Regions from separate parts of the Kitasatospora sp. NPDC096147 genome, predicted to be linked through region 2. Evidence: riboswitches for the same ligand, from Rfam matches in the RefSeq annotation. Region 2 holds a riboswitch; each other region holds the start of a gene.
The links. A riboswitch is a leader RNA that binds a small molecule or an ion and turns the genes downstream of it on or off. The one in region 2 is predicted to bind cyclic di-AMP.
Positions count from the first base shown of each region.

Region 1: linked by a shared signal. The riboswitch ahead of ACIRBX_RS28410 (transglycosylase family protein) and the one ahead of ACIRBX_RS15770 (hypothetical protein) in region 2 are both predicted to bind cyclic di-AMP.
Region 3: linked by a shared signal. The riboswitch ahead of ACIRBX_RS37385 (transglycosylase family protein) and the one ahead of ACIRBX_RS15770 (hypothetical protein) in region 2 are both predicted to bind cyclic di-AMP.
Region 4: linked by a shared signal. The riboswitch ahead of ACIRBX_RS13965 (peptidoglycan DD-metalloendopeptidase family protein) and the one ahead of ACIRBX_RS15770 (hypothetical protein) in region 2 are both predicted to bind cyclic di-AMP.

Region 1 covers NZ_JBIWFX010000011.1:34,307-38,503, reverse strand. Annotated here, with positions in the region: gene ACIRBX_RS28425 (MazG family protein) at 1-151, shown strand, start outside; gene ACIRBX_RS28420 (SDR family NAD(P)-dependent oxidoreductase) at 161-556, opposite strand; gene ACIRBX_RS28415 (cytochrome P450) at 833-2,095, shown strand; cyclic di-AMP (ydaO/yuaA leader) riboswitch at 2,320-2,471, shown strand; gene ACIRBX_RS28410 (transglycosylase family protein) at 2,476-3,267, shown strand; gene eno (phosphopyruvate hydratase) at 3,473-4,197, shown strand, end outside.
Region 2 covers NZ_JBIWFX010000004.1:344,137-348,333, reverse strand. Annotated here, with positions in the region: gene ACIRBX_RS15780 (antibiotic biosynthesis monooxygenase family protein) at 1-162, opposite strand, end outside; gene ACIRBX_RS15775 (hypothetical protein) at 250-717, shown strand; gene ACIRBX_RS15770 (hypothetical protein) at 719-1,876, opposite strand; cyclic di-AMP (ydaO/yuaA leader) riboswitch at 1,883-2,048, opposite strand; gene ACIRBX_RS15765 (hypothetical protein) at 2,225-2,710, opposite strand; gene ACIRBX_RS15760 (ribonuclease domain-containing protein) at 2,893-3,288, shown strand; gene ACIRBX_RS15755 (hypothetical protein) at 3,349-3,654, opposite strand; gene ACIRBX_RS15750 (carbohydrate binding domain-containing protein) at 3,927-4,197, shown strand, end outside.
Region 3 covers NZ_JBIWFX010000024.1:28,654-32,850, forward strand. Annotated here, with positions in the region: gene ACIRBX_RS37380 (hypothetical protein) at 1-943, opposite strand, end outside; cyclic di-AMP (ydaO/yuaA leader) riboswitch at 1,135-1,335, shown strand; gene ACIRBX_RS37385 (transglycosylase family protein) at 1,322-2,485, shown strand; gene ACIRBX_RS37390 (hypothetical protein) at 2,552-2,752, shown strand; gene ACIRBX_RS37395 (LacI family DNA-binding transcriptional regulator) at 3,661-4,197, opposite strand, start outside.
Region 4 covers NZ_JBIWFX010000003.1:728,869-733,065, reverse strand. Annotated here, with positions in the region: gene ACIRBX_RS13980 (PP2C family protein-serine/threonine phosphatase) at 1-294, shown strand, start outside; gene ACIRBX_RS13975 (hypothetical protein) at 700-894, shown strand; gene ACIRBX_RS13970 (DUF6348 family protein) at 992-1,720, opposite strand; cyclic di-AMP (ydaO/yuaA leader) riboswitch at 2,088-2,239, shown strand; gene ACIRBX_RS13965 (peptidoglycan DD-metalloendopeptidase family protein) at 2,245-3,279, shown strand; tRNA gene ACIRBX_RS13960 (tRNA-Gly) at 3,344-3,417, opposite strand; tRNA gene ACIRBX_RS13955 (tRNA-Pro) at 3,604-3,677, shown strand; gene tig (trigger factor) at 4,003-4,197, shown strand, end outside.

The DNA of each region.
Region 1 (4,197 bases), on a different contig from region 2:
GTACGAGCTGCCCGCCGTGCTCGACCGGCAGAGTCTGGGCAGGCTGCTGCTGGCCCTCGCCCAGCGGGCGTACGACGAGGACCTCGACATCGACCAGGCGCTGCGCGCCACCGCCCGTGCCTACCGGGACGAGGTCCGCGCGGCGGAGTGAGGGCTGGGCTCAGGCGGCGATCGGCGGGGCGACGACCTCGCCGATCGCGTCGCCGACCCGGGCCATCAGCTCGGCCAGCGGGCCGAGGTGGTCGGGGAGTTCGGCGAGGGTGAGGATGCGCTCGGCACCGGGGCCGCAGACGCAGAACAGATCGATCGGGCCGAGGTGCTTGGCGGCGGTGGAGACCAGGGCGGCCACGTCGGAGGGCTGCCGCACGTCACCGCTCACCCCGACCACCGGGCAGCCCGGCCGGTCCAGCTCGGTGGCCAGGTCCTCGGCCACGCCGGGCCGCTGATCGGCGATCAGCATGCCCGCCGCCCCCGCGGCGGCGAACCGCCGGGCCAGTCCGGCCCCCGATCCGCCCTCCAGCACCGCGATGACGACCACTGCCCCGGTTACTCGCATGGGACTGCTCCTCCTTGAGCCGCGCCCGGCGGGACGCGCCGCACCGGCGTCCCTCCAAGTCCGTATCGGAGGATCGTAAGCACGCTCCGATCCTCCGCAAGAGCAATTACCCACCAGGTGACCAGGCTCACTCCTGCCGTCTCCCGGGCCGGGTCCGGCCCGCCGCCCCGCCGCGTCGTGCCGTCGGCGGCTCCGCCCCGGGGCCGTCCTCGGGCACGCTCCCGGCGGGGCGGGCCCTGCGGGGAGGGGCGCCGCCGCCGGGTTACCGTTCACGGCATGCCGGAAAGCGCCGCCCCGACCCAGCCCTCCCTCTTCACCTGGGAGTTCGCCGCCGACCCGTACCCCGCGTACGCCTGGCTGCGCGAGCACGCCCCGGTGCACCGCACCACCCTGCCCAGCGGGGTGGACGCCTGGCTGGTCACCCGGTACGCGGACGCCCGGCAGGCGCTGGCCGACGCCCGGCTCTCCAAGAACCCGGCGCACCACAGCGGGCAGGCGCACCGCACCGGCCGGGTCGGCATCCCCGGGGAGCGGCAGGCCGACCTGATGACCCATCTGCTGAACATCGACCCGCCGGACCACACCCGGCTGCGCCGGCTGGTGTCCAAGGCCTTCACCCCGCGCCGGGTGGCCGAGTTCCAGCCCCGGGTGCAGGAGCTGACCGACCGCCTGATCGACGGCTTCGCGGCCCGGGGCGAGGCCGACCTGATCCACGAGTTCGCCTTCCCGCTCCCCATCTACGCGATCTGCGACCTGCTCGGCGTGCCGCCGGAGGACCAGGACGACCTGCGGGACTGGGCCGGGGCGATGATCCGGCACCACGGCGGCCAGCGTGGCGGGGTGGGCCGGGCGGTGAAGAAGATCCGCGGCTACCTGCTGGAGCTGATCCACCGCAAGCGCGCCGATCTCGGCGAGGACCTGATCTCCGGCCTGATCCGGGCGAGCGACCACGGTGAGCACCTGACGGAGAACGAGGCCGCCGCGATGGCCTTCATCCTGCTGTTCGCCGGCTTCGAGACCACCATCAACCTGATCGGCAACGGCACTTACGCGCTGCTGCGCAATCCGGTGCAGCGGGAGCGGCTCCAGGACTCGCTGCGCCGGGGCGAGAGCGCCCTGTTGGAGACGGCGGTGGAGGAACTGCTGCGTTACGACGGCCCGGTGGAGCTGGCCACCTGGCGGTTCGCCACCAGCCCGCTGGCCATCGGCGGGGTGGACATCCCGGTCGGCGACCCGGTGTTGGTGGTGCTGGCCGCCGCCGACCGCGATCCGGCGCGCTTCTCGGACGAGAACACCCTGGACCTGGCCCGGCAGGACAACCCCCACCTGGGCTTCGGCCACGGCATCCACTACTGCATCGGCGCCCCGCTGGCCCGGATGGAGGGGCAGCTCGCCCTGGCCGCCCTGCTGACCCGGCTGCCGGATCTGCAACTGGCCGCCGATCCGGCCGATCTGCGGTGGCGCGGTGGCCTGATCATGCGGGGCCTGCGGGAGTTGCCGGTCGCCTTTACCCCGGAGTCCGCAACTCCCCTGACCTGAGCGGACATCAGCTGACGGCGTGTCGGAGCAATCTGATCGTTCGTGATCTGAATGCGTATCAATCAGGCCACCGGGATACGGTTTGTGGACGACCCACAGCGCTGTGTGATTCCGGTGTGATGTGTTCGACATAAGCTTGTGATCCATCGGCTCATCTGCTTACCCTCCCTGGAGTCCGCAGCTGCGGACCCCGCGCGCGGAACGCCGAATCCTGCCCGCCGTGCACCGGGACACCGACCAGACCCTTGGGCAGGGGCGGGGGACCCACTCGTACGTCGCCGTCCCCCACGGCTTGGGGTGAAGCCGCCGAAAGGCGGCCGGGCCACCTCCCGGTCCGAACCCGACAGCTCACCTCGCAGGCGTGCGGAGAGGGATTCTTCATGCTGTTCACTGGTTCGGGCCGTCACCGTCGTCGTACCCAGGCCGAGAAGGCCGTCGCCGTCGTGGGCGTCGCCGGCGTCGGCATCGCCCTGCCGCTGATGGCCGCCACCGGCGCCTCGGCCGCCCCGGTCTCCACCTGGGACAAGGTCGCGCAGTGCGAGAGCGGCGGCAACTGGTCGATCAACACCGGCAACGGCTTCTACGGCGGGCTGCAGTTCACCTCCAGCACCTGGGCCGGCTTCGGCGGCAAGGCGTACGCCGCGCAGGCCAACCAGGCCACCAAGGGCCAGCAGATCGAGATCGCCGAGAAGGTGCTCGCCTCCCAGGGCCCCGGCGCCTGGCCGGTCTGCTCGGTGAAGGCCGGTCTGACCAAGGGCGGCGCCCCCGCCCAGGTGGACACCAAGTCCGAGACCAAGGCGTCCCGTTCGGAGAGCCGCCCGGCCGCGCCGAAGACCGAGGCCCCCAAGGCCGCGCCGAAGGTCGAGACCCCGAAGGCCGCCGCGCCGAAGACCACCGCGCCGAAGGCCGAGGCCCCGAAGGCCGCGCCGCAGCAGCAGGCCGCGCCGAAGGTCGAGACCCCGAAGGCCGCCGCGCCGACGGTGAACGCCCCGAAGCACGCCGCGCCGAAGACCCCGGCCGCCGGCAACTACACCGTCCAGGCCGGCGACACCCTCTCGGGCATCGCCGCCGCCAAGGGCCAGGACTGGCACCAGGTCTACCAGGCCAACCAGTCGGTCGTGGGCGGCAACCCGGACCTGATCTACCCCGGCCAGGTCCTCCAGCTGGGCTGATCCGACGCTCCGTCAGCCGGAGGGGCCGCACCGTGATCCGGTGCGGCCCCTCCGGGCGCGTCGCTGGTGTGCCCCGGGTGAACTACCGGTGGGTAGCAAGGCCACGAGGTGAGACAGGACCAAGGTCAGCGTGGTCCCGGGCCCGGGTGCGGTTAGGCTCTGGACGTATCGACCACACAGCCCCGCTTCCGCAAGGAGATGCCTCGTGCCGTCCATCGATGTCGTCGTAGCCCGCGAGATCCTCGACTCCCGTGGCAACCCCACGGTCGAGGTCGAGGTCGGCCTGGACGACGGCAGCACCGGCCGTGCCGCCGTCCCGTCCGGTGCCTCGACCGGCGCCTTCGAGGCGCTTGAGCTCCGCGACGGTGACAAGAACCGCTACTTCGGCAAGGGCGTCGAGAAGGCCGTGCTGGCCGTCATCGAGCAGATCGGCCCGGAGCTCGTCGGCTACGACGCGACCGAGCAGCGTCTGATCGACCAGGCCATGCTCGACCTGGACGCCACCCCGGACAAGTCCTCGCTCGGCGCCAACGCCATCCTCGGCGTCTCGCTCGCCGTGGCGCACGCCGCCTCCGAGGCCAGCGACCTGCCGCTGTTCCGCTACCTCGGCGGTCCGAACGCGCACGTGCTGCCCGTCCCGATGATGAACATCCTGAACGGCGGGTCGCACGCCGACTCCAACGTCGACATCCAGGAGTTCATGATCGCCCCGATCGGCGCGGAGTCCTTCTCCGAGGCCGTCCGCTGGGGCGTCGAGGTCTACCACACGCTCAAGGGCGTGCTGAAGGAGCGCGGCCTCTCCACCGGCCTGGGCGACGAGGGCGGCTTCGCGCCGAACCTGGACTCCAACCGCGAGGCCCTGGACCTGATCACCGAGGCCATCAAGAAGGCCGGCTACACCCCGGGCAAGGACGTCGCGCTGGCGCTCGA
Region 2 (4,197 bases):
CCACAGGCTCTGCACCCGCCAGCGGCCGTCCGGCCCACGGAGCAGCTCCGTCCTGATCAGCCCGGCCGGCAGCGGCTCGGCCACCAACTCCCGGTAGGACGTCACCAGTTCGGCCTCACGATCCGGCCCGACCACTCCGGAGACCTCACTCAACACCCGCACGGACACCCTCCTCACTTCCACCTGCCTGGCATCCTCCGCCGATACAGTCTGCACAGAGAGTGACCACGCGGGCGAACGGAGTGGACCATGGGTGGACGGAAGCTGACCGCCGTGCTGGCCGGTGCGGCGGCGCTGGTGCTGGGGGTGACCGTCCCGGCGAGCGCGGCACCCTCGCGCTCCGACCTGGAGGTGGTCCGACTCGACCCGGAGGCGGCGCCGCCCGGCGGGACCACCACCGTGCACGGCTTCGTCGCCAACCTCGGCCCGGACCGGACCGGCTCCCCGTTCACGGTGCTGCTGACGGTGCCGAACGGCTTCACCTTCCGCGGCCCGTACTTCCCGACCGACTGCCTCGCCCTGGCGGGCGGCCACACGCTGACCTGTACCTTCGGGGCCGGCCTGCCCCGGTACCGGACCGCCACGGTGCTGGCCCCCGTCCAGGTGGACGGCGGCCTGCCCCCCGGCACCAAGGCCGAGGGGCAGGTCACGGTGGTCAGCCCGGACGACACGAACCCCGCGAACAACTCCACCCCGTTCACGCTGTCCGTGAGCTGACTCAGCGGTAGACCCGGACCCAGTCCGCCGAGAAGCCGATCGGCGCGGTGCCGATCGGCCCGGGGTGGTACTTCCCGGCGCCCACCGAGAGGTTGAGGATCAGGTAGGCGGACCAGTCGGCGCCGACGCCGGCCCCGTCCGAGAAGACCTTGGTGCCGTTCACGTACCAGTCGACGGAGTCCGCGCCGTAGTACGTGCCGATGGTGACCCAGCGGTCGTGGCCGACGGCGGCCACGTCGGTGTGGTAGCGCTGGGCCGGGTTCACGTGGTTGGTCAGCTCCAGCAGGCCCGGGTTGTCCGGGTGGTACTCGAAACTGTCGATCTCGCCGTTGCCGTCCTTCCAGGTCCACAGGGCCGGCCAGGCCCCGGGGGTGGCGGGCAGCTTGACCCGGGTCTCGGCGTAGTCGCCCGTCCGGACCTGGAAGCCCTCCCCGGAGTACTCGGTGGTGAGCAGGCCGGTGTCCCAGGCCCGCTTGCCGTTCTCCAGGGTGTGCGCGGAGGGCGTGGCGGTGAAGGTGGCGACCCCGTCGGCCACCGAGACGCCGGACGGGCTCAGCCAGTCGAGCTTGTTGTCGTCCGGGTTGTGGGTGCCGTAACGGTAGCTGCTACTCCGGTCGTTGACCCACTTGGCGCCGAGCGCCGGCGGGGCGTCGAACTCCTCCGACCAGGTCAGCGCCTTGCCCGGCACGGGCGAATCACCGGGCTCGGGGGTCGGCTTCGGGTTCGGGGTCGGAGTCGGGGTCACCGAGCCTGCGCTGACCGTGAGTTGACGGGACGGCAGGTTGTGCCAGCCGCCGTTCTGGTCCTGCCAGAAGCCGAACTGGGTGTAGGTGCCGGCCGGCAGCGCCCGGGCCCCGCTGGTGAAGGTCACCCCGCCGGGGCAGATCCGGACGTTGCCCGCGTTGCCGGGGAAGTCGAGGTTGGCCCCGGCCGCGTCCCGGACGCCGATGCCGACGGTCTTCGCGGTGAAGCAGCGGGCGGAGTGCACGGTGAGGGCGGCCGTGCCGGGTACGTCGGCGGTCATCGAGCTCGGGGTCAGCCGGTCCTGGGTGACGGTGGTGGCGGCCTCGGCCGGGCCCGCCAGCGGGACGGCGGCGACCAGTGGGAGGGCGACCAGCGCGGCAGCGCCGAGGCGTGCCGGGGTGACGGTTGTGCGCATGGGCAGGAGTCCTCTTTCGACGCCTGCGAGGTGAGCTGTCGGGTTCGGGCATGAGGGAACGCCCGGCCGCTGAAGCGGCTTCACCCCGAGTGCCCCGGCGTCGGACGAGCGAGCAGGGGTCACGTACTGACCTGGTTCCCCCGCTCCTGCCCGTACTCGGTGTGGTCGAGTGACCGTCGGCGGGCAGGCAGGACTCGGCGCCCCGCGACGGCGTCCGCCGGTACGCGGACTGCTCCGTGCAGGCTAGGCAGGTGCCGGGCCGAGCGACAAGGAGAGTTCCCTCACACCGGCCCGCCGGGCCCGGGGGCCGGCCGCCGGGAGGACGGCGGCCGGGAGGACGGGGAGGGATCAGAAGGCGATGTCGATCTCCTCGCCGTCCTGGCCCAGGGCGGTGGTCCGGCGCACCGGGCCGGAGGAGGGGGTCCCGACGATCAGCCACTCCGGATCGTGCATCAGCTCACCCCGGTCCCCCTGCCAGGTCACCGTCAGCCGGTCGCCGGCGACGGTGTCCACCGGCATGCCGCTCGGCTCGAATTCCACCGTGCACTCCGGGCCGCCGGTCACCACGGTGAAGGTGACCGGCGTGATCCCGCCGTCCGGCGAGTCGCGGAACACGCGCTCGTCGTCCGGGCTGTCCCAGCGCCAGTACCGGACCGGCCGGTCCGGCTCCGGCGAGACGATCACCAACTGCCCCGGTTCGTGACGCACTTCCCCGCCGTCGGCCGTCCACTCGACGGTGAGCGCACCCTCCCCCGGGCCGAGCCGGACGGTCGGACCGTCCGGCTCGAACCGGACCGGCAGCGGGTGGTCGGAGCTGCAGACGATGAACCTCATGGTGCTCCCCCGGGGGCGACGGTGGTACCGCCCCAGTCTTCCAGGGCCGCGCGGACACAGGTCCGGCACTTCCGTCGCGTGCCGGTGACCGGGCCGTCACCTGGATTCACAGGTGGTTGACCACCGGTGAAGTGTTCCCGCTTCGCTTCCTCCGGGACCTGACAAGCCATCAGGCTGGAGCCATGCGAATCACTCGACGCGCGTTGAAGACCCGGGCCGCCGCCGCGGTGGCCGTCGGCCTGCTCACCCTCGCCCCCACCGCCGTGTTCGCCACCGACGCCTCCGCCGCCGTCAGCGGGAGCATCTGCCTCTCCGCGCTCCCGCCGGAGGGCCGCACCACCATCCAGCTGATCGACCGGGGCGGACCGTTCCCGTACAGCCAGGACGGCATCGTCTTCCAGAACCGGGAGGGCGTGCTCCCCCAGCAGTCCACCGGCTACTACCACGAGTACACCGTGAAGACCCCGGGCTCCTCGACCCGCGGCGCCCGGCGCATCGTCACCGGCAAGGTCTACCACGAGGACTACTACACCGCCGACCACTACGCGACCTTCCGCAAGGTCAACTTCAGCTGCTGACAGAGCAGTTGCCCACCAGGCCGCCCGCCCCGCTTCCCCGGGGGCGGGCGGCCCCACGCGTCACCGGGCCGGCCGCCCCGGCCGCTGACTGAGCCCCATCATGCCGAACGCGGCTGCCAGGAGGACGGAGCCGAGCCCCACCAGCGTCGAACGGAAGCCGAAGTCCGCGACCAGCAGACCGAAGAGCACCTGCCACCCCAGCGCGAGCGCCGCCACCACCTGCGCCCATCCGTGCAGCCGGGGCCGGCGAACGTACCTCCGGTTCAGCGGGAGCATCCACCCCCGGGCCAGGGTCGCGACACCCGATGCCAGCAAGAACACCGCCATCGCCAGGACGGGTACGGCGAGCCAGACCCTCAGCACCATCCACCCCCACGCGCCGGCCAGGCGCCGGGCACAGGCGCGATCATGGCACCGCGCCCCGCACGCGTCCAGCGCGAACTCCCGGCCACCGGACCTGACGGCCGGTCTTTACGGCGGGTTCACGCCCGGATACCCTCCTGAAACATCTTGCGGCAACTTGCGCAAGACGGAGCGTCAACTCCGGTCGGTGGCGTGCGCCGCAGGGCCCCACCCCTGTGCCCCGCCGGAGCGGGCGGCTCCCTCCCCCACCCGTCAGGCATCCGAGGAGTCCCTCCGTGGACCGTGAAGTCGCACGCCACCACCGCCGAACGCGTCATCCGCTGGCCGCCGTCCTGGTGGTCGTCGCCGGGCTGCTGGCCACCCTGCTGCCCGCGCTCGCCGCGCACGCCGCCACCACCGCGACGGTGTACTACAAGCCCGCCACCACCTGGAGCGGTGCGTACCTGCACTGGGCGCCCGCCAACGGGAGTTGGACCACTCCGCCCGGTGTGGCCATGGCCCCGGCCTGCGCCGGCTGGTACCGCACGACCGTCGAGCTCGGCACCG
Region 3 (4,197 bases), on a different contig from region 2:
TGACCCCGCCGCCCGCGGTGACCTTGGGGTGGGCGTACTTCAGCGGGCCGTCCAGGCTGACGGTGGCTCCGCTGACGGCGGTGACGGTGCGGTAGTCGTAGTGCTCGGAGAAGCCGTCGGCGTCGGGGGCGCCGGTCGGGGTGACGGCGAGCTCGTCGCCGACCTGCCAGCCGGCCGGGGCTGCGGCCAGCTTGATGCTGGTGTCGCCGGCCTTCAGCGCGCCGGCCGCGCGGACCCAGGCCGTCCGGCCCGAGCCGGCCAGCTTGAGCCGGCCGGAGCCAGTGACCCAGAGGCCGGTGTCGCTCTCCACCAGACCCATCCCGCCGCCCTGGAAGCGGCCCTCGTTGACGCTCGGGAAGCGCACCGCGTGGACGGTGGCGGCCCCCTGCGGGGCGAGGGTGAGCGCGCCCCGGACCTCGACGTTGCCGTTGGCGGTGAGCGAAACGGGACGATCCGGGGCAAAGGTGAGCGAACCTGACGCTTCGACCAGCAGCGAACCCACCGTCACGTCCCGGTCCAGCAGCACGTGGTCGGTGATCCGCACCGCCGCACCCGGGCCGGGCGCGGCCCCGCCGCTCCAGCCCGCCTGGTCGGACCAGGCGCGCGGGCGCACCGGCGCGGCGGTCGAGGGGGCGACCCCGGGCACCGGCTCGCCGGAGGTGGCGGCGGTCGACGGGGAGGCCGACGGGGAGACGGAGGACTCGGCGGACGGACTGTCAGAGGCACTGGGAGAACCACCGTGCGCATGCGAATGATCGGGCGGCGGCGGAGGCTGGGCTCCCGAGAGGACGTCAGGACCACTGCCGCTGCGCCGGATCACCTCCTCCACGCCGACCGCCGCGAGGGCGGTGCCGATCGCCAGGCCGATGAGGAGCTTCCGGCGACTGACCCTTGCCGATCCGTTGTCCGACGGGCCCGGCTGGGGCCCTCTCGCGTGCCGCATGACCCGAAGCATAGGCAAATCCCTTGAGCCGCAAGGAATTTGAACAGAATCGATCGGAATCGACATCCGGATCGACAGCTTCCGATTCATGAAGAGTCGGTAAAGAAACCATGATCAGCGTCACAGGGGTTTGCGGTTTCAACTTAACTCTGCCTAACGTGACGCCCTGTTCGTGACCACACGGACCCAGCCCCTCCGGAACGCCGAATCCTGCCGCCGGACGGGTCGGCAGCTCATCAGCACCGCGGCAGGGGCGGGGGAACCACAGGTAAGTCGCCTGGTACCGGTCACACATGACCGTTCTCAGGCTTGGGGTGAAGCCGTGCTCAGGCACGGCCGGGCAACTCCAGCCCGAATCCGACAGCTCACCTCGCAGGCGTGGGAGAGGAACGCGTCTTCGTGCTGTCCAGCACCACTTCCAAGCGTGCCCGCCGACTCATCGCCGCCACCGGCGTCGTGGGCATCGGCCTCACCATCCCGACCCTCACCGCCGGCACCGCCTCGGCCGCCTCCGTCTCCACCTGGGACAAGGTCGCCGCCTGCGAGTCGACCAACGACTGGTCGATCAACACCGGCAACGGCTTCTACGGCGGCCTGCAGTTCACCTCCAGCACCTGGGCCGAGTTCGGCGGCAAGCAGTACGCGCCGCAGGCGAACCAGGCCACCAAGGCCCAGCAGATCGCGATCGCCGAGAAGGTGCTCGCGGTCCAGGGCCCCGGTGCCTGGCCGGTCTGCTCGGTCCAGGCGGGCCTGACCAAGGGCGGCGCCCCCGCCCAGGTCGACACCTCCGCCGCCAAGGCCGAGACCCCGAAGGCGGCCCCGCAGGCCGCCGCCCCCAAGGCCGCCGAGCAGACCGCGCAGACCGCGCAGACCGCCGCTGCCAAGAGCTACACCGTGGTGGCCGGCGACTGGCTCTCCACCATCGCCCGCGACCAGAACGTCGAGGGCGGCTGGGAGAAGCTCTACGAGCTCAACAAGGCCCAGCTCCCCGAGGGCCCGCACGTGATCTACCCGGGCCAGCAGCTCACCCTGGGCACGGTCGCGGTGGCCGCCCCGGCCCCCAAGCCGGCCGCGCCGCAGTCGGGTTCGTCCTCGAAGAGCACCGGGAACGGCGCCGCCACGGGCACCTCCGCCACCACCAAGGCGAAGAAGGCCGCCACCGAGACCACCACCGTGGCCACCGGTTCCAAGGCCGCCGCGATCAACTTCGCGCTCTCCAAGGTCGGCCAGGCGTACGTCTACGGCGGCAGCAGCAACGGCGGCTGGGACTGCTCCGGCCTGACCCAGGCCGCCTTCCGCCAGGCCGGCGTCTCGCTGCCGCGGGTCGCCAACGACCAGGCGGACGCGGCCACCCGGGTTTCGCTGGACAACCTCCAGGCGGGCGACCTGCTGTTCTGGTCCAACAACGGCGCGAACTCCGGCGTCTACCACGTCGCCATCTACCTGGGCGGCGGCAAGTACGTCGAGGCGGCCAACCCCCGCGCCGGCGTGAAGACCGAGACCATCGCCAACTGGGCCCCCGACTTCGCGGGCCGCGTCTGACGACGGTGTGAAGCGCTGCCCCCGGAGCTCTGGTCGGCTCCGGGGGCAGCGCCGTATCCTGCCGCCATGGCCAAGGTCACCGTCTCCCTGGAAGCCGACTTCGCGATCGAGCTGATGCTCCTCGCCGGCACCCGGAACCCGCAGGACGCCGTCGAACTGATCCTCCGTGACTACCTCGCGCGCAGCCGCCGCACCGAGGCACGGACCGGCGATGCCGCCGACGAGAGTCGGCTGGTGAAGCCGGACACCGCCGTCCAGGAGGGCTAGGGGCTGTCTCCTTGATGGGGGCGGCTGTGACACCGTGCGGCTCCGCCGGCCGCTTGGGCGGGCGTCGTTGAAGGGTCCCTACCTACCCGTTGGCGGGCAAGGAGCGCGCGTGGCTCGGCGGCGCCGGGGCACCTCCCGGCCGGAGGCTGGGATGCCGAAGGCGGGGCGGGGGCCACCCCCGGCCGGAGGCTGGGATGCCGAAGGCAGGGCAGGGGCCACCCCCGGCCGGAGGCTGGGGGAGAGTCCATGCGAACATCGGCGACCGACGAGAAGCCGGCGAAGGCCCCCTGCCCGATGCCGGGCAAGGAGGGCGCGTGCTCCGGCGGCGCCCGCTCGGCGGGGCCGGGCGGCACGGGTCGGCGCCTCAGCCCGGTGGCTGTCGACCCGGCCACGGGCATCGGGCGGGTGGAGCCGCCGGTCGGTGGCGTCGCCGCGCGCGGGACCGACAACGCCGGAGGCGGTAGCGGGTGCCCAGGCGGCGTGGACGAGGAGCGCGGCTCCGGGCCGGCGGCACCGGTGTGCCGGTTCGGGCCGTCGCAGCCGAGCGGCACGGCGACCACGGGGCCGGTACGTCCGAGCCACCGTTCGGGGCGACGCCGGTCCGTCCGGCAGCCGCAGCACTCCAGGGCCTTGCCCCCGCGACGCGGCGGTCGGCTGACGGGCCGTCCGCTCCCGCGCCCAGCGTCGGCCTCCTGCCCGCACGACGTACACCCGGCCCCGGCTCCCTCGCCGTGCCCCGCGACGGGGCGGTCGGCTGACGGACCGTCGGCTCCCGGGCCCACCGTCGGCCTCCTGCCCGCACAACGTGCACCCGGCCCCGTGCCCCTCGCCGTGCCCCGCGACGGGGCGGCAGGCGTGCGGAAGGGCCCGGGACCGCGTGGTCCCGGGCCCTTCCGTCCCCTCCGGTCCTACTGCTCCGACCGGCGCGGGCCGGTGGAGCCGCGCATCACCAGCTCGGTCTGGAACATGAACTCGTCCCGCTGCGAGCCGCTGCCGTTGACCTCCTCCAGCAGGGCGTCGACGGCGGCGGTGGCCATCGCCTCGACCGGCTGGCGGATGGTGGTCAGCGGCGGCTCGGTGAAGGCGATCAGCGGCGAGTCGTCGAAGCCGACCACCGAGACGTCCCGGGGCACCGCCATGCCGCGCTGGCGGACCGCCCGAATCGCGCCGAGCGCCATCAGGTCGCTGCCGCAGACGATCGCCGTGCAGCCCTTGTCCAGCAGGGCGTTGGCCGCCGCGTGCCCGCCCTCCACGCTGAACAGCGTGTGGTGCACGTACTCGGCGGCCTGCTCCGGGGTGTACCCGAGGTACTCGCCGAGCGCGGCGGTGAAGCCCTCGATCTTGCGCAGCACCGGCACGTACCGGCGCTGGCCGACCGCCAGGCCGACCTTCCGGTGGCCGAGTCCGACCAGGTGCTGGACGGCCATCCACATCGCGGCCCGGTC
Region 4 (4,197 bases), on a different contig from region 2:
ATGGAGGCGCCCGAGGGCGGGCTGCTAGGGGTGTACGACGGCGCCAAGTTCGAGGGCGTGCGCGGGCGGTTGGACCGGGGCGACGTGCTGATGCTCTGCACCGACGGCATGGTCGAGGTGCCCGGCCGGGACCTGACCGAGGGCATGGACCGGTTGATGGGCGAGGCGGACCGGCTGGTCGGCGGCGCCCCGTTCGCCCAGCTCGGTGGTCGGGGCTCGGCGGTGAAGCTCATCGAGTCGGTGGCCAAGGACGTCAACGACGACCGCGCGGTGCTGCTGCTCTGGCGCGCCTGACGCCCCGTCGGGTGGCACCCGGTGCCGCGCCCCGACGGTGGGACGGGCACCGGAGCCGGGGCCCGAACCGGGGCCCGGAGGTGTCAAGTCCCAACGCCGATCTTCGGCCATTCCTGCGGCATAGTCCGGGAAGTGGATCTAGGACCGGCCGGAGCGGTCAACTGCCAGTTGGGGCCGCCCTGGCGACGGACCGTCAGGCCCGCTCCGCTATCGTCTCGGTCGGCGGAAATTCGTCTCACATCGCAGGATCTTCGGGGCCTGCTTCCGGCAAGTCCTTTACGCAGTCCGCACGAACGACCACACTGAGTCCGGGTGGGACGGTCGGTTCTCGGGGGGTCCGGGGGATTGCTCGGGGGATTGGGCCCGCCACGAAACTCGCTACGTAGAAAGAGGAAGTGAGTCCGGGTGGCCTTCTCCGTCTCAGCCCTGGTCCTGTTCGGCATCATCTGCGTGATCTTCATCCGCAACAAGCAGTTGAAGACCAGTCACGCCATCATCGCGGCACTGTTCGGCTTCATGCTGAGCCAGTCCACGGCTGCCGGCCCGATCCAGGAGTTCCTCAGCCAGCTCGCCAAGACCATCTCCTCGGTCGCCGGCTGAGCCGTCCCGCTCCGAGCGGTCCGGCGCCGAGCGGTCGCGCGCCCTGCCGTCCCGCGCCGAGCCGTTCCGACCGGTCGCGGACCCGCCCGCCAGCGGGTCAGCGCCGTCGCCGCCACCAGCGCGCCAACCGGCCGCGCCGTGGTGCGGGGGCCGTCACGCGCTCCGGCAGCGCCTCGGGCTCCGGCGCGAACACCAGGAACAGCCGCGCCCAGCAGAGCCGTTCGCCGCGCGGCCAGTCCTGCGCGCGCAGCGCCGCCGAGGCCGCGCTGCTCACCCGGCCGTTCACCCGCACCTCGGCCACGTCGTGGCCGGCCTTGCCGCCGAAGAACAGCTTCACGCCGTTCACCTGACCCGGGGTCAGCTCCGGCAGCACGGCGGCGGCCAGGGCGGGCGAGGAGTGCTGCCCGGCCAGCCAGTCGGCCAGCAGCTCCGAGCCGGTGCCGAAGGTGGCCGCCGGGCTCTGCACCACCCGCCAGCCGGGGAACTCGGGCGTGCTGAACGCCTGCTCACCGGAGAGCAGTTGGAGCACGGCGGTGGCGGTGGTGCCGGCCCAGATCATCACCGCGTTGTCGAGCTGCTCGGTGTCGTCGCCGCCGAAGCCGGCCGCGCAGTCCCAGACCACCGGGCCGTCGCCCCGGCCGAGCTGGAGCACGTAGCCGAGGTCCACGTGGCCGGTGGTGCCCCGCTCGGCGTGCTCGCGGACCGCCACGGCGGTGGTGCCGGGCCCCCGGACCACCGCGCCGTCCACCGCGAACTCCAGGCCCAACCGGGCCATCTCGCGGACCACTCCGCGCCGTATGACGGCCAGCCGCTCCTCGTGGGGCACGGGCGGATCTCCTCGCAGCCACCCCGGTGGGCGGCGCTCTGTTCTCGAACGGGAACCTCGAACGGCGAGCGTATCGGCCCGGCGTGACCGGTGTCACGGCGCCTGCCGACGGAGCGCACGGAGCCGTATCCGGACGGTGGTTTTCGACACCCTACGTGTGCGTAGCATCGGCCCAGGGTCAGCGATCATGGGCGCCGGAGGCGGAAGTCCCGACCTCCGAGTGACTTTGGTCCCGCCGGGTGCTCGTTGATCGTTCAACTCGGGCTTGCCAGCGTCGGGGGCGATGGGCTTAGCTGCGGATCCAGTCCGGCGGATCGACCGGACGGGCCCACCGGGTGGAACGCCGAGTCCTGCCACCACCCGGAGCCTCGAACCAGCACCGCCATGGCAGGAGTGGGGGACCCACAGGTAAGTCGCCGTACCGGTCACACCGGTCCGGCTAGGGGTGAAGCCGCGCCAGCGGCCGGGCATCTCCAGCCCGAACCCGACAGCTCACCTCACAGGCGTCGGAGAGGACCAGCCCCATGTCCGTCAAGGGCAAGCACCGTCGCGTCCAGCTGTCCCGTCTGACCCGCATCGCGGTCGCCACCGGTGTGGTCGGCGCCGCCTTCGCGGTCCCGGTCAGCGCCGCCAGCGCGCACCAGAACCACACCCCGGCCGCCGCCCCCGAGGCCGCCGTCGCCGTCGCCCCGCAGGCCGCCCCGGCCGCCGTGCAGGCTTCCGCCCCGGCCGCCGCTCCGGCCGCCGAGGCCAAGGCGTACCAGGTGGTCAGCGGGGACACCCTCTCGAAGATCGCCAACGCCCAGCAGGTCGAGGGTGGCTGGGAGAAGCTCTACCAGGACAACCGGACCGTCATCGGCGGCAACCCGAACCTGATCTTCCCGGGCCAGAACCTCTCGCTGGCCGGCAAGGCCGCCGTCGCCGCCCCGGCGCCGGCCCAGGCCCCGGCCCCGCAGCAGTCCAAGAGCGAGGACACCACCAAGGCGTCCCGCTCCAAGGCCTCCACCCCGGCCCCGAAGGCCGCCACCCCCAAGGCCGAGGCTCCCAAGGCCGCCGCGCCGAAGGCCGAGGCCCCCAAGGCCGCCGCCGCCCCGAAGGCCACCACGCCGAAGGCCGCCGCGCCCAAGGCCGAGACCTCCACCACCGTCGCCTCCGGCGGCTACGTGGCCCCGGTCTCCGGTGGCACCTCCACCGCGTACCACGCCTCCGGCTCCTCCTGGTCCAGCGGCTACCACACCGGTGTGGACTTCCGCGCCTCCACCGGCACCAGCGTGAAGGCCGTCACCTCCGGCACCGTGGTCAAGGCCGGCAACGGCGGCGCCTACGGCAACGAGGTCGTCATCCGCCACGCGGACGGCAAGTACTCCGAGTACGCCCACCTCTCCTCGATCGGCGTCTCGGCCGGCCAGACCGTCTCGGCCGGTCAGCAGATCGGCCTCTCCGGTGCCACCGGCAACGTGACCGGCCCGCACCTGCACTTCGAGATCCGCACCGGCGCCTCCTACGGCTCCGACATCGACCCGGTCTCCTACCTGCGCGCCCACGGCGTCAACCTCTGACGAGACCGACACCACGTCAAAAGGCTCCGGCCCCCGGTCACTGACCGGGGGCCGGAGCCTTCTGTGGAGCGGGTGACGAGAATCGAACTCGCGTGACCAGTTTGGAAGACTGGGGCTCTACCATTGAGCTACACCCGCACAGGACGCCCCGTGGCCGCGTGCTGCGGTCGCGAGGACAGGGTCAGCGTACCTGGTCGGATCGGCTGCTCGCACACCGCTTTGACGGTTCGGCACGTCGGTGCCGCCGGGCGCAGGGGTCAACGGCCGCCCGGGTGAACGGCCGTGGGGGGTGGGGGGTGCCGTGTACGCTTCCTCTCGGCACCACGGGGTGTGGCGCAGTTTGGTAGCGCGTCCGCTTTGGGAGCGGAAGGCCGTCGGTTCGAATCCGGCCACCCCGACAGTGCGGCAGGGTCTCGTCCGAAGGCGGGGCCCTGTTGGCGTACCGGGGCCGTCCGGAGGGCCTGGCGCGGGCCCCCGTCATCCGTGTGGCAGCACCCTGGCGTCCGCCTTTCGTGCTACCGGTAGGATGGGCGGCTGGCGGTAGTCCCTGCGCAGATCCGTGCAGGTCAACCGCCCGAGGGCGAGGAGTCAAGCTCACCGTCCACCCCCTTGTACGGGAGATGCAGCTCCAACCGCCCATCGCCCGTCTCGCCGCACCGCGCCCGGCCCGCCGGCCGGCAACGGCGGAGACAACCTGACCGCAAGCCCATAGGAGACCCAACCGTGAAGAGCGCCGTCGAGACTCTGAACCCGACCCGGGTTCGACTCACCGTCGAGGTGCCTTTCGAGGAGCTCAAGCCGAGCCTCGACGCGGCCTACAAGAAGATCAACTCGCAGGTCTCGGTCCCGGGCTTCCGCAAGGGCAAGATTCCCGCCAAGGTGATCGACCAGCGCTTCGGTCGTGCCGCGGTGCTGGAG